DNA from 2 places in the Pseudomonas sp. LjRoot277 genome. Region 2 is predicted to be linked to the other one. Evidence: predicted binding sites of a transcription regulator. Region 2 holds the regulator's gene; the other holds the start of a gene.
What was found. Region 2 encodes sigma-54, which starts transcription at its own class of promoters, with help from an activator protein. Its sites were predicted from a motif close to ANTGGCATNNANNTTGCTNT; they were not measured.
Positions count from the first base shown of each region.

Region 1: a site for sigma-54 is predicted at 2,041-2,060, ahead of ACSQ87_RS10020 (CmpA/NrtA family ABC transporter substrate-binding protein). Genes of this name have one in related genera too.

Region 1 covers NZ_CAXURI020000001.1:2,115,602-2,122,741, reverse strand. The annotation lists gene rmf (ribosome modulation factor) at 422-637, shown strand; gene ACSQ87_RS10025 (quinone-dependent dihydroorotate dehydrogenase) at 931-1,950, opposite strand; gene ACSQ87_RS10020 (CmpA/NrtA family ABC transporter substrate-binding protein) at 2,180-3,391, shown strand; gene ACSQ87_RS10015 (ANTAR domain-containing response regulator) at 3,407-3,982, shown strand; gene ACSQ87_RS10010 (nitrate/nitrite transporter) at 4,328-5,539, shown strand; gene ACSQ87_RS10005 (bifunctional protein-serine/threonine kinase/phosphatase) at 5,547-7,140, shown strand, end outside.
Region 2 covers NZ_CAXURI020000001.1:5,860,092-5,867,231, forward strand. The annotation lists gene lptA (lipopolysaccharide transport periplasmic protein LptA) at 1-415, shown strand, start outside; gene lptB (LPS export ABC transporter ATP-binding protein) at 415-1,140, shown strand; gene ACSQ87_RS27340 (RNA polymerase factor sigma-54) at 1,325-2,818, shown strand; gene hpf (ribosome hibernation-promoting factor, HPF/YfiA family) at 2,893-3,201, shown strand; gene ptsN (PTS IIA-like nitrogen regulatory protein PtsN) at 3,214-3,678, shown strand; gene rapZ (RNase adapter RapZ) at 3,681-4,538, shown strand; gene ACSQ87_RS27360 (HPr family phosphocarrier protein) at 4,554-4,829, shown strand; gene ACSQ87_RS27365 (ZIP family metal transporter) at 4,987-5,880, opposite strand; gene ACSQ87_RS27370 (superoxide dismutase) at 5,911-6,522, opposite strand; gene ACSQ87_RS27375 (hypothetical protein) at 6,524-6,952, opposite strand; gene ACSQ87_RS27380 (class II fumarate hydratase) at 6,980-7,140, opposite strand, start outside.

The DNA.
Region 1 (7,140 bases), 3.7 Mb from region 2:
CACCCCTGCAAGCTCGGGTTAAAAGAGCTTAGATGCAAAGACAGATAAAAAAGTTGATGCAACAAAATGTCATAAGTCGACCCTTCGTCGAATAGTCCCCCTATTCAACAGGAGGCATTCTCATTAAAGGATTAACCCCATCATGCAGCGCGGGGCTGATCATACCGGGGTTTTGCCAATAAACACGGGACAACATCGTGTTACTTATCGCCATACCATCTTTATCGTTACGTCCTTATGACAAAACGATCATTCCCTCGATGTGACGCATTGGTTAGAACTCAACACAGGTTGACGCCGCAATGACGTCAACACCTTGGCTCGCGACGCCGGCAGCGAGCCCCAACGGCAGGAGTTTTTCTGCCAGACCTCAATTGAGGTCGACGCGATAAATACAGTCAACAAGTGAGGGCAACACCCTATGAGAAGACTTAAGCGTGATCCGTTGGAAAGAGCATTTTTGCGCGGATATCAATATGGCGTTGGTGGCAAATCCCGTGAGCTTTGCCCATTTACTCTACCGTCGGTACGCCAAGCCTGGATTAACGGCTGGCGAGAAGGACGCGGCGACAACTGGGACGGTATGACCGGCACTGCGGGAATCCATAGACTCAACGAACTTCACGCCGTCGGCTAACACAGGGCACACACTCCGACACGACAATCTGATTACGTAACGACTTACCACGCACGCCCCATCCGGGCGGCGGGCTTCGGCCCAGGGGCTCCTTCGAGGAGCCCTTTTTTATGCCTGCTTTTCGCCGAAATTCAATTCCCTTGTAGCAGCTGCCGAGCACCGCGAGGCTGCGTTCGGCGGCGGAGCAGTCGTAGAATCAGACACTGCGGTCTTACAGGTACACCGTGCTTTCAGGTTTCACGACGGCTCTGCCGCCGAACGCAGCCTCGCGGTGCTCGGCAGCTGCTACACGGTCAGCGTAAGGCTGCTATTGCGTCTACGGATTCACGAATCAGCGCCGGACCTTTATAGATGAAGCCGGAATAGAGCTGCACCAGGCTTGCACCTGCAGCGATTTTCTCAGCTGCGTGCTTGCCTTCGGTGATGCCGCCCACGGCGATGATCGGCAAGCGACCGGCCAACTCGTCCGCCAGCACCTTCACGGTGTGGGTGCTCTTGTCGCGAACCGGTGCGCCGGACAAACCGCCCGCCTCGTCACCATGCTCCATGCCTTCAACACCGATGCGGCTCAGGGTGGTGTTAGTGGCGATCACCGCGTCCATCCCGGTTTCGATCAGCGCTTGCGCGACCTGAGCGGTTTCTTCGTCGGTCATGTCCGGCGCAATCTTGATCGCCAGTGGTACATGTTTGCCATGGCGCAGCGCCAGTTCTGCGCGGCGCGTCGCCAGGTCGGCCAACAATTGCTTCAGCGAATCGCCGAATTGCAGGCTGCGCAGGCCCGGGGTGTTCGGCGAGCTGACGTTGACCGTCACGTAGCTGGCGTGGGCGTAGACCTTGTCCAGGCAGATCAGGTAGTCGTCGACCGCCCGCTCAACCGGGGTATCGAAGTTTTTGCCGATATTGATGCCCAGCACGCCCTTGAACTTGGCCGCCGCCACTCGGGCCAGCAGGTGATCGACGCCAAGGTTGTTGAACCCCATGCGGTTAATGATCGCCTCGGCTTCCGGCAGACGGAAAATGCGTGGCTTCGGGTTGCCCGGCTGCGGACGTGGGGTGATGGTGCCGATTTCGACAAAACCAAAACCCAGTTGCGCAAAACCGTCGATGGCCGCGCCGTTCTTGTCCAGACCGGCCGCCAGACCCACCGGGTTCGGGAAGTCGAGGCCCATGACAGTCACCGGCATTTTCGCCGGTGCCTTGCACAGCAAGCCGTTGAGGCCCAAACGCCCGCCCGCGCCGATCAGGTCCAGGGACAGATCGTGGGAGGTTTCCGGGGAAAGTTTGAACAACAGCTGACGGGCCAGGGTGTACATGGGCGGGTTTGACTCTGGGCTACGAAAAGTGGCGGCGATTATAGCCGGGCATCGGGGTTGCAGGCGAGGCGCGCGACAAAATCAGCGAGCGATGGCATATGCCTTGCACCGTCACTGACATCAGCACTCATGCCAACGGCGGGATGAGTCGAAAGACAAAGGCGTCGTCACTTGGCCTTGCCCTGGCAAGCAGCCCGGTCCGGCGCTTTTTTATGGAAGGTGTTTACTGATGATTGAAGTTCCAGCCAACCCTCTGGCCTGGGTCAACGGCAGCGATGCCCCGGAAAAGACCGAAATCAACCTTGGCTTCATGGCCCTGAGTGACTGCGCCTCGGTAGTGGTCGCGGCCACGCAGGGCTTTGCCCAACCTTATGGCCTGACCCTGAATCTCAAGCGCCAGTCGTCCTGGGCCAACCTGCGGGACAAACTGGTCAGTGGCGAACTCGACGCCGCGCACAGTCTGTACGGTTTGATCTACGCCGTGCATTTGGGCATCGGCGGTGTCGCATCGACCGACATGGCGGTGCTCATGGGCCTGAATCAGAATGGCCAGAGCATCAACCTCTCCCATGGCTTACAGGCGCTGGACGTGACCAGTCCTGAAGCACTGGAACGGCACGTGCACCAAAGTCGCCCAAAACTCACCTTCGCCCAGACATTTCCTACGGGCACCCACGCCATGTGGCTGTATTACTGGCTTGCGAGTCAGGGCATCCATCCGTTGCAGGACGTTGACAGCGTGGTCGTGCCGCCGCCGCAAATGGTCGCGCACCTGCAAGCCGGACGCATCGATGGCTTCTGCGTCGGCGAGCCGTGGTCCGCCAGCGCGGTGCAGCAGAACCTGGGGTTCACGATGGCAACCTCCCAAACCATCTGGCCCGATCATCCGGAAAAAGTCCTCGGTTGCACCCGCGCCTTTGTCGAGCAATACCCCAACACCGCAAGGGCGCTAGTGATGGCGATTCTGGAGGCCAGCCGCTTCATCGAAGAAAGTACCGAGAATCGCCGCAGCACCGCGAAGCTGTTGAGCGCACCCGAATACCTCGACGCGCCACTCGACTGCATCGAACCGCGATTGCTCGGTGACTACGCCGATGGCCTGGGTAATCGCTGGCAGGACCCGCACGCACTGCGCTTCCATGGTGATGGCGAGGTCAATCTGCCGTATCTGTCCGATGGCATGTGGTTCATGACTCAATTCCGTCGTTGGGGTTTGTTGCGCGACGACCCGGACTACCTGGGCGTGGCCCGTCAGGTCCAGCAACTAGACTTGTATCGAGAGGCCGCCACCGCTGTAGGTGTGGCCGCGAGTGATCAGCCAATGCGCAGCAGCCAGTTGATCGACGGCAAGGTCTGGGATGGCCTGGACCCCGCCGGCTATGCCCGCAGTTTCAAGCTGCACGCCATGAGCGACAGCTCGCCCCTTCTCGCCAGCCGCTGACAGGAGACTGCGAATATGTTGCGTATCCTGCTGATCAACGACACCGCGAAGAAAGTCGGTCGCCTGAAAGCGGCCCTGACCGAAGCCGGATTCGAGGTGATCGACGAGTCGGGTCTGACCATCGACCTGCCCGCGCGCGTCGAAACGGTGCGTCCGGACGTGATTTTGATCGATACCGAGTCACCGAGCCGCGATGTGATGGAACAAGTGGTGCTGGTGAGCCGCGACCAACCGCGGCCGATCGTGATGTTTACCGATGAACATGACCCCGACGTGATGCGTCAGGCGATCAAGTCCGGGGTCAGTGCCTACATCGTCGAAGGCATCCACGCACAGCGCTTGCAGCCGATTCTCGATGTGGCCATGGCGCGCTTTGAAAGCGACCAGGCCCTGCGCGCCCAACTCAACGCCCGCGACCAGCAACTGGCCGAGCGCAAGCGCATCGAGCTGGCCAAAGGGCTGCTGATGAAAATGAAGGACTGCAACGAGGAAGAGGCCTACACCCTGATGCGCCGCCAGGCCATGAGCCGGCAGCAGAAGCTGATTCAGGTGGCGGAGCAGATCATTGCCATGAGCGAGCTGCTCGGCTGAAGCCCTGCGGTGAATGCCCTATCGCCTTCGCGAGCAAGTCGGATCGCCGCACCGCCGCTCCCACATTTGATCGCGGTCTAATGTGGGAGCGGGCTTGCTCGCGAATGGCCGCGACTCGGTTTCGACTGTTGGCACAGATCTCGCTAGGTAATCGCTACAGGTAACCAACGGCGGTTGCCCCACCTACGACAAAGACGTCGCTCACCTCATTTGCCCTTTGGCGAATCCGGTGGCGGCGTTTTTTTGTTTTGGCCCCACAGACCGGGGCCGGTGGTGCGGCCGATGCGGCGCCCCACCTGCAAGCTCATGACTCCTTCTCGAGACTCCTAACAGCTGAGGTGCGCGATGAATTCAAGCTTCTGGAAATCTGGCCATACCCCGACATTGTTCGCGGCCTTCCTCTATTTCGACCTGAGTTTCATGGTCTGGTACCTGCTCGGCCCACTGGCAGTGCAAATCGCCGCCGATCTGCACCTGACCACCCAGCAGCGCGGGCTGGTGGTGGCCACGCCGATTCTGGCCGGGGCGGTGTTGCGCTTTGTAATGGGCTTGCTGGCTGATCGCCTGTCACCGAAAACCGCCGGGCTGATTGGCCAGGTGATCGTCATCTGCGCCCTGTTCGGCGCCTGGAAACTCGGCATTCACAGTTACGAACAAGCGCTGGTGCTGGGCCTGTTCCTCGGCATGGCCGGCGCGTCCTTCGCCGTCGCCCTGCCGCTGGCCTCGCAATGGTACCCACCACAACACCAAGGCAAAGCCATGGGTATCGCCGGTGCCGGTAACTCGGGCACCGTGCTCGCCGCACTGATCGCCCCGGTGCTGGCGGCTGCGTTTGGCTGGAGCAACGTGTTCGGCTTCGCGCTGATCCCGCTGATCCTGACCATCATCGTCTTCGCCTGGCTGGCCAAAAACGCGCCTGAGCGGCCAAAAGCCAAGTCCGTGTCCGACTACTTCAAGGCCTTGGGCGACCGCGACAGCTGGTGGTTCATGTTTTTCTACAGCGTGACCTTCGGCGGCTTCATCGGCCTGGCCAGTGCCCTGCCCGGCTATTTCAACGACCAATATGGCCTCAGCCCGGTAACTGCCGGTTACTACACCGCAGCCTGCGTGTTCGGTGGCAGCTTGATGCGTCCGTTGGGCGGCGCGCTGGCCGACCGCTTCGGTGGCATTCGCACCCTTTTGGGGATGTACACGGTGGCGGCGGTCTGCATCACTGCGGTGGGTTTCAATCTGCCGAGTTCCTACGCCGCGCTGGCACTTTTCGTCTGCACCATGCTCGGTTTGGGTGCCGGTAACGGCGCCGTTTTCCAATTGGTGCCGCAGCGCTTTCGTCGGGAGATCGGCGTGATGACCGGTTTGATCGGCATGGCCGGCGGTATTGGTGGATTTGCACTGGCAGCGGGCATGGGCGCGATCAAGCAAAGCACCGGCAGCTATCAACTGGCGTTGTGGTTGTTCGCCAGCCTTGGCGTTCTGGCGTGGTTCGGTCTGCACGGCGTGAAACGTCGCTGGAGAACCACTTGGGGTTCGGCAGCCGTGACCGCTGCTCGGGTCTGAGGCCTCAATGAGCCTGCAACTGAGTTTTGCCGAAGCGAGCGCCATCGGCCCTCGCGAGGAGAATCAGGACGCCCTGCGCTTGGTGACTCCAGCCCCGGCGCTGGCGGCGAGCAAGGGTTACCTGTTCGCCATCGCCGATGGCGTCAGCCAGTGCGCCGATGGCGGTCTCGCCGCCCGCTCGACGCTGCAGGCACTGGCGCTGGATTACTACGCAACGCCGGAAACCTGGGGCGTCGCGCAGGCACTGGATCGCCTGCTGCTGGCACAAAACCGCTGGTTGCAGGCCAATGGTGGCGGGCAACCGTTGCTCACCACTGTCAGTGCTTTAGTCATGCGCGGTAGGCGGTTTACCTTGGCTCATGTCGGCGATTGCCGGGTTTATCGCTGGCACGCCGACACTTTGCAGCGGGTCAGTGAGGATCACGTCTGGGACCAACCAGGCATGCAGCATGTGCTCAAGCGAGCATTGGGGCTCGATCAGCATTTGGTGCTGGATTTTCTCGATGGCGAACTGCGGCTGAACGAAAGTTTCGTATTGCTCAGCGACGGTATTTGGGCCGTGCTGGGCGACACCGCGATTGCGGCAATTCTGCGCGATCAACCGGATCTGAACACCGCGGCGCAGACCTTGGTCAACGCGGCACATCTGGCCGGCAGCCAGGACAACGCCAGCGCCTTGCTGGTGCGAGTCGATGCCCTGGGTGAAACGAGCATCGGCGATGCGTTGATTCATTTGCAGCAATGGCCACTGCCGCCAGCCTTGAAACCAGGCCAGACTTTCGAGGGTTGGCAGGTCGAAGGGATACTCGGTCAGAGCCAGCAGTCATTGCTCTATCGGGTACGCGATGGGCAACAACAACCCTGGCTGCTGAAAACCTTGCCGGGCGCGCTGCGTGACGATCACTTGGCCGGGCAGGCGTTGCTGTCGGAAGAATGGTTTCTCAAGCGCGTGGCCGGGCGGCATTTCCCTGAAGTCCATGCCGCCAGTCAGCGTCAGCATTTGTACTACGTGATGCGGGAATATTCCGGATTTACCTTGGCGGAACTGCAAGCAGATGTCGGACCACTGCCTCTGCCCCAATGGCTGGATCTGGCCGAACGCCTGCTGCGCGCCGTTGGCATACTGCATCGACGGCAGATTCTCCATCGCGACATCAAACCGGAGAACCTGCTGCTGGGGGACGACGGCGAATTACGCCTGCTGGACTTCGGTCTCGCCTACTGCCCCGGCCTGTCTGAAGATCAGCCTTCTGCCCTGCCTGGAACGCCCAGCTATATCGCGCCGGAAGCCTTTCGTGGGGAAGCACCGACACCGCAACAGGATTTGTATGCCGTCGGCGTGACCTTGTATTTCCTGCTCACCGGGCATTATCCCTACGGCGAAATCGAAGCCTTCCAGCGCCCACGGTTCGGGGTTTCTGTCAGCGCCAGTCGCTATCGACCCGACCTGCCGGAATGGATTGCGCAAAGTCTGGAGCGCGCTGTGGCGGCGGATCCGGGTCAGCGCTTTGAAACGGCGGAAGAATGGTTGCTGCTGTTGGAACAGGGCGAGCGGCGCAGTTTGAGCGTGCGACCCAGACCGCTGCTGGAGCGCGAACCGT
Region 2 (7,140 bases):
GAATGGCATTGCCACCTATAAAGGTGACGTGATCATCACTCAGGGCTCGATGATCGTTAAAGGTAATACTGTGACCATCACCCGCACCCCGACCGGCGACATCGACGTGGTGACTTCGGTGGGCAACCTCGCCTATTTCGAGCAACTGCAAACCCAGGGCGACACCAAGCCTGTTCAGGGCTGGGGAGTGACTATTCAGTACCACGCCTCGCAAAACCGCGTTGTGCTGATCGACAAGGCGAAAGTCATCGACAAGGACAACAACGTCACCCAAGGCGAGAAAATCGTCTACGACACGGTCAAAAAGCTTGCGAGCGCCGGTCGCGCGACGGGCAACAAGGTCACCGAGTCGCGTCCGCGCATCGACATGGTGATCCAGCCGAAGAAGAAAACCGACGAGCAAAAGGCCCAGTAATGGCAACTCTGAAAGCTCAGCATCTGGCCAAGAGCTACAAGAGCCGCCAGGTCGTGCGCGACGTCAGCCTGTCGATCGACAGCGGTCAGATCGTCGGCCTGCTGGGTCCCAACGGCGCCGGCAAGACCACCTGCTTTTACATGATTGTCGGCCTGGTACAGGCCGATCAGGGCCGCGTACTGATTGACGACCTGGATGTCAGCCACCAGCCTATGCACGGTCGTGCGAAGGCCGGCATCGGCTATCTTCCGCAAGAAGCATCGATCTTCCGCAAACTCTCGGTAGCCGACAACATAATGGCGATCCTCGAGACCCGCAAGGAACTCGACAAGGGCGGTCGTCGCAAAGAGCTGGAAAGCCTGTTGCAGGAATTCCACATCAGCCACATCCGCGACAATCTCGGCATGAGCCTGTCCGGTGGTGAACGCCGCCGCGTGGAAATCGCCCGGGCACTGGCCACCAACCCGAAATTCATCCTGCTCGACGAACCGTTCGCCGGCGTGGACCCGATTTCGGTGGGCGATATCAAACAGATCATCTATCACCTCAAGGCCAAGGGCATTGGCGTGCTGATCACTGACCACAACGTCCGTGAAACCCTGGATATCTGCGAAACCGCCTACATCGTCAATGATGGCCAGCTGATCGCCGAAGGTGACTCTGCCACCATCCTGGCCAACGACCTGGTCAAGGAAGTGTATCTGGGCCATGAGTTCCGCCTGTAAGCACTGAGGTGTCTGGCTGGTTGCTCGGGCGCTTGTCTCGATAAAAAATCAACATTTTTTTATTGTTACAGCGCTCTAGGCAAACGCTGCAGTTTCGGGCATATAATTTGCTTATGTTTGGCGCTCCGGCGCCCTGTAGTGGATGGCGCATGTGCGCCGGCGAATAAGGTGTTAAGCCCCTGCCATGAAACCATCGCTAGTCTTGAGAATGGGCCAGCAGCTGACGATGACACCGCAGCTGCAACAGGCCATCCGCCTGCTCCAATTGTCGACCCTGGACCTGCAACAGGAAATCCAGGAGGCCCTGGAGTCCAATCCGATGCTCGAACGCCAGGAAGAAGGCGACGACTTCGATAACGCCGACCCCTTGGCCGACAAAGCCGAACAGCAACCCAACGTCGACATTCAGGAACCCTCCTACCAGGAAACCGCCCCGACGGTTGATAACCTCGAGGAAGGCGACTGGAACGAGCGCATCCCCAACGAACTGCCCGTCGATACCGCGTGGGAAGACGTCTACCAGACCAGCGCCAGCAGCCTGCCGAGCAACGATGACGACGAGTGGGACTTCACCACCCGGACATCGGCCGGCGAAAGCCTGCAAAGCCATCTGTTGTGGCAACTGAACCTGGCCCCGATGTCCGACACCGATCGCCTGATCGCCGTGACCCTGATCGACTGCATCAACAATCAGGGCTACCTGGACGAAACCCTCGAGGAGATTCTCGAAGCCTTCGACCCGGAACTGGACATCGAACTGGACGAAATCGAAGCCGTCCTGCACCGCATCCAGCAATTCGAACCGGCCGGCATCGGCGCCCGCAACCTGGGCGAATGCCTGCTGCTGCAATTGCGCCAGTTGCCCGCCAAGACGCCTTGGCTGGTCGAGGCCAAACGCCTGGTCACCGATTACATCGACCTGCTCGGCAGCCGCGATTACAGCCAGCTGATGCGTCGCATGAAGCTCAAGGAAGACGAACTGCGCCAGGTGATTGAACTGGTGCAGAGCCTCAACCCGCGCCCAGGCTCGCAAATCGAGTCCAGCGAAGCCGAATACGTCGTTCCCGACGTGATCGTACGCAAGGACAACGAGCGCTGGCTGGTGGAGCTGAACCAGGAATCCGTGCCACGACTGCGGGTCAACGCTCAATACGCCGGTTTCGTACGCCGCGCCGACACCAGCGCCGACAACACCTTCATGCGCAATCAGTTGCAAGAGGCCCGCTGGTTCATCAAGAGCCTGCAAAGCCGCAACGAAACCCTGATGAAAGTCGCCACTCAGATCGTCGAGCATCAGCGCGGCTTTCTTGAATACGGCGACGAAGCCATGAAACCGCTGGTCCTGCATGACATCGCCGAAGCGGTGGGCATGCACGAGTCGACGATTTCACGGGTGACCACGCAGAAATTCATGCATACCCCACGGGGCATATATGAACTGAAATACTTTTTCTCCAGCCACGTCAGCACCTCCGAGGGCGGTGAATGCTCGTCCACGGCGATCCGCGCGATCATCAAAAAACTGGTTGCCGCGGAAAATCAGAAAAAGCCGTTGAGTGACAGCAAGATCGCTGGTTTACTGGAGGCACAAGGCATTCAGGTGGCTCGCCGCACCGTCGCCAAGTACCGCGAATCCCTCGGGATCGCGCCTTCGAGCGAACGTAAGCGGTTGATGTAGAGCCACGCCACAGCGTTCCAGTGGCAGGCATTTCTGCCTGCCGCTTTATGCACTGGCAACGAAGGAGAAGCTGTATGCAAGTCAACATCAGTGGACACCAACTGGAAGTGACCGAACCTCTTCGCACCTACATCGGCGAAAAACTCGAACGATTAGAGAGGCATTTCGACAAGATCACCAACGTGCAGGTCACGATGACGGTCGAAAAGCTCAAGCAGAAAATCGAAGCCACGCTGCATATTCCCGGCAATGAAGTGGTCGCAAACGCGGAGCATACCGATATGTACGCGGCGATCGACGCACTGACCGACAAGCTGGATAAACAACTCAAAAAGCATAAGGAAAAGACCCAAAGCCTCCTTCAGGGCGCGACCGGTCGTTAACACTCCCAACCCATGATCCGACTTGAAAGTATCCTGACCCCCGGCCGTTCCCTCGTGAACGTGCCGGGCGGCAGTAAAAAGAAAGCCCTCGAGCAAATTGCCAACCTTATCCACAAAGAAGTGCCGGATCTGGAGATGCAAGATGTCTTCGAGGCTCTGATTGCCCGTGAAAAACTCGGTTCAACCGGTTTTGGCAACGGCATCGCCATTCCCCACTGCCGCCTGAAGGGCTGTACCTCACCCATCAGCGCCCTGATGCACCTTGATGCACCCATAGATTTCGACGCCATCGACGGCGCCCCGGTTGACCTGCTGTTCGTTCTGCTGGTCCCGGAAGCCGCTACCGATGCGCACCTGGAGTTACTGCGCCAGATCGCCAGCATGCTCGACCGCAAGGAAGTGCGCGAAAAACTGCGCAGCGCCCCGAGCAATGAAGCCTTGTATCAGGTTGTCCTGGACGAGCAAAACGGTCATTAATCATGCGCTTGATCATCGTCAGTGGCCGCTCCGGCTCAGGTAAAAGTACCGCACTCGATGTTCTCGAGGACAACGGCTACTACTGCATCGACAACCTGCCCGCCGGTCTGTTGCCGGAACTGGCCGAACGCGCGTTGATTCACACCGAGCTGGCACAACCGCTGGTTGCCGTATCCATCGATGCGCGTAACTTGCCGAGTCATTTGTCGCGGTTTCCCGAACTGCTGGAAGAAGTGCGCAGCCGGCACATCCAGTGTGATGTGCTTTATCTGGACGCCGATGAAGAAACCTTGCTCAAACGTTTCTCGGAAACCCGCCGTCGTCACCCGCTAAGCAATGCCAATCGCTCGCTGGCCGAGGCCATCAACGATGAGACCGCCCTGCTCGGGCCGATTGCCGACCTCGCCGATCTCAAAGTAAACACCACCAACCTGAACCTGTATCAGCTGCGAGATACCATCAAGCTGCGCCTGCTTAACCAGCCGGAACCCGGTACGGCGTTTCTGGTGGAGTCTTTCGGCTTCAAGCGTGGCATGCCGGTTGACGCTGATCTGGTGTTCGACGTGCGCTGCCTGCCGAACCCTTACTGGAAACCAGAGTTGCGCGATCAATCCGGGCTTGACCAACCGGTTGCCGAGTACCTGGCGGCACAGCCGGACGTCGAAGAGATGTTCCAGGACATCTCCACCTACTTGCTCAAGTGGCTACCACGCTTTGCCGCCAGCAACCGCGCTTATGTCACCATTGCCATTGGCTGCACCGGCGGCCATCACCGCTCCGTCTACCTGACCGAACGTCTGGGCCAGGCCCTGCAAAAATCCCTGAAGAACGTCCAGGTTCGCCACCGCGACCTCAGCTAAAGGATTCACACCGCGATGCCTGCTCTGGAAATTGAAATCATCAACAAGCTGGGCCTGCATGCCCGCGCTTCTGCAAAATTCGTTGGCGTCGCCGGTGAATTCAAGGATTGCACGATCAGAGTAGGACGCACGCCGGAATCCACGGTCGACGGAAAAAGCATCATGGCAATGATGATGCTCGCTGCGGGCAAGGGCACCAAAATCCACCTGAGCACCGAAGGTGAACAGGCTGATGAGGCGCTGCAGGCATTGGTGAACTTGATCAATGACTACTTCGGCGAAGGCGAATAACGCCTCGCCCTGTAGCAGCTGCCGAAGGCTGCGTTCGGCTGCGCAGCAGTCGTAAATGCACGCACGATTGAACTGACGCACCACCGATTTCGAACTGGCGACTGCTTCGCAGCCGAACGCAGGCTTCGCCAGCTGCTACAAAGTTCGCGTTCAGCCGCTAAGCGAGCGCTGTATCCATCACCATCATCAAGCAAAACCCGATCAGCAACCCAAGACTTGCAAGCTTGTCGTGACCATTACGGCGCGACTCGGGAATGACTTCATGGGTGACCACCAGCAACATTGCCCCGGCCGCCAGCGCCAACCCCAAGGGCAACAACAATTCGGCCAGGCTCACTAGCCAGGCGCACAACAACGCGAAGACCGGCTCGACCAGACCTGACGCGGCACCCATCAGGAACGCCTTGACCCGCGACATCCCTGCCCCGGCCAATACCAGCGCGATCACCAGACCTTCCGGCACATCCTGCAAGGCGATGCCCATGGCCAGGCTATCGGCGTCGGGCATGCCACCCCCCGCCGACACACCGACCGCCATGCCTTCGGGGATGTTGTGGGCAATGATCGCAAACACAAACAACCAGACTCGCGGCGGGATGACCGGTCGCTCCAGCGTGCCTACGAGCATTTCCGGCGACGCACCTGACACCTTGCGATCAACCAGGAACAATCCGAACGCACCCAGCATGATGCCGAAACTGATCAGTCCGCTGGCCGCCCAAGGCGTCAGCCCCAGGTTTTCAGCAGCAGATATCCCCGGAGCGATCAACGAAAACGCTGTCGCCGCGAGCATCACCCCGGCCCCGAAGCCGAGCAGCGTATCGCTGACCGCCTGAGGCATCCGTCGAATCACCAGCACGGGCACCGCGCCCAAGGCTGTGCCCAGAGCGCAGATCGCCCCGCCTTGCAGCGCGCGCAGCAGTTTCGGCTCGAGGTCCAGCCACGCCAAGCCTTGGGCAACCAATAACGTCATGCCTGCCAGCAGTAACAGCGATCCGAATGCGTAACGAAACATTCGTCCACTACCGATCGCCAGTGTTTCAGTGCCCATAGCCAGCCTTGGATTGTTTTTGCAGAAGTCTTAAATCAGTGCAGCCTGATAGCGCGTAGCGACTTCAGGCCAATTGATCACGTTGTAAAACGCGTTGATGTATTCCGGGCGACGGTTCTGGTATTGCAGGTAATACGCGTGCTCCCAGACATCCAGGCCAAGGATTGGCGTATTACCGTTCATCAATGGACTGTCCTGATTGCCGCTGCTTTCAACGACTAGCGTCTTTTGCGGCGTCACACTGAGCCACGCCCAGCCGCTGCCGAAACGAGTCAGCGCGGCTTTGGTGAAGGCTTCCTTGAAACTGCTCAGGCCGCCCAGCTGCTCATCGATCGCCTCAGCCAGGGAGCCTTCAGGATTACCGCCGCCGTTGGGCGCCATCACTTCCCAGAACAGCGAATGGTTGGCATGCCCGCCGCCCTGATTAATCACCGCCGCGCGCAGCTTCTCCGGCAGTTGCTGGACAGCTGACACCAGTTTCTCCACCGGCCACTCGGAAAACTCGGTGCCTTCCACCGCAGCGTTGAGGTTGTTGATGTAAGTCTGGTGGTGCTTGGTGTAGTGGATTTCCATGGTCTGCGCATCGATGTGCGGCTCCAGGGCGTCGTAGGCGTAGGGCAAGGCAGGCAGGGTAAAAGCCATTTCAATGAACTCCATGATGTAGAGGCGCAGGCGAGGCGGCATCGATGTGCAGCAATCGATGCGTACGCGGGTATTCACCGTGTTCGCTGATGAAATTCAGCAGCTCGACGTAGGTTTTGCTGCTCTGGCGCAACGCTGCTTCACGCAGGGCCGGCGCCAGTCGTGGGTCCTGCATGGTCTGCAACAATCGCTGATGGATGGCGCACAGGTACTCGGCGCTCTCCTCGGGCTGGTTCAGACGCAAATGCAGATCCGCCAGGTTGTGATGGGAAATCACGCAGGCCGCCACCGCTTCGTCGGCATCCGCCCAGCGCTCGAACAACACCTGGGCCAGAGCCAATGCCTGCAAGTAAGCCTCGCGGGCATCGACGTATTCGCCCAGCATGAAACAACGATTTGCCCGTTCGATCGTGCGTTTCCAGTGTTCCATGGTGAGCCTCCAAAGCGGTTTCGGTGGTTACACGCCGCCTGCGGTGAGTTTTTCCGGGTCCAGCAAAACCTCAAGCTGGCTGCGGGTCAGGTCGGTGTGTTCGAGAGCGACATCGATCACCGGACGGCCCTGTTGATAGGCCTTCTTGGCGATCTCTGCAGCTTTTTGGTAACCAATGATCGGGTTGA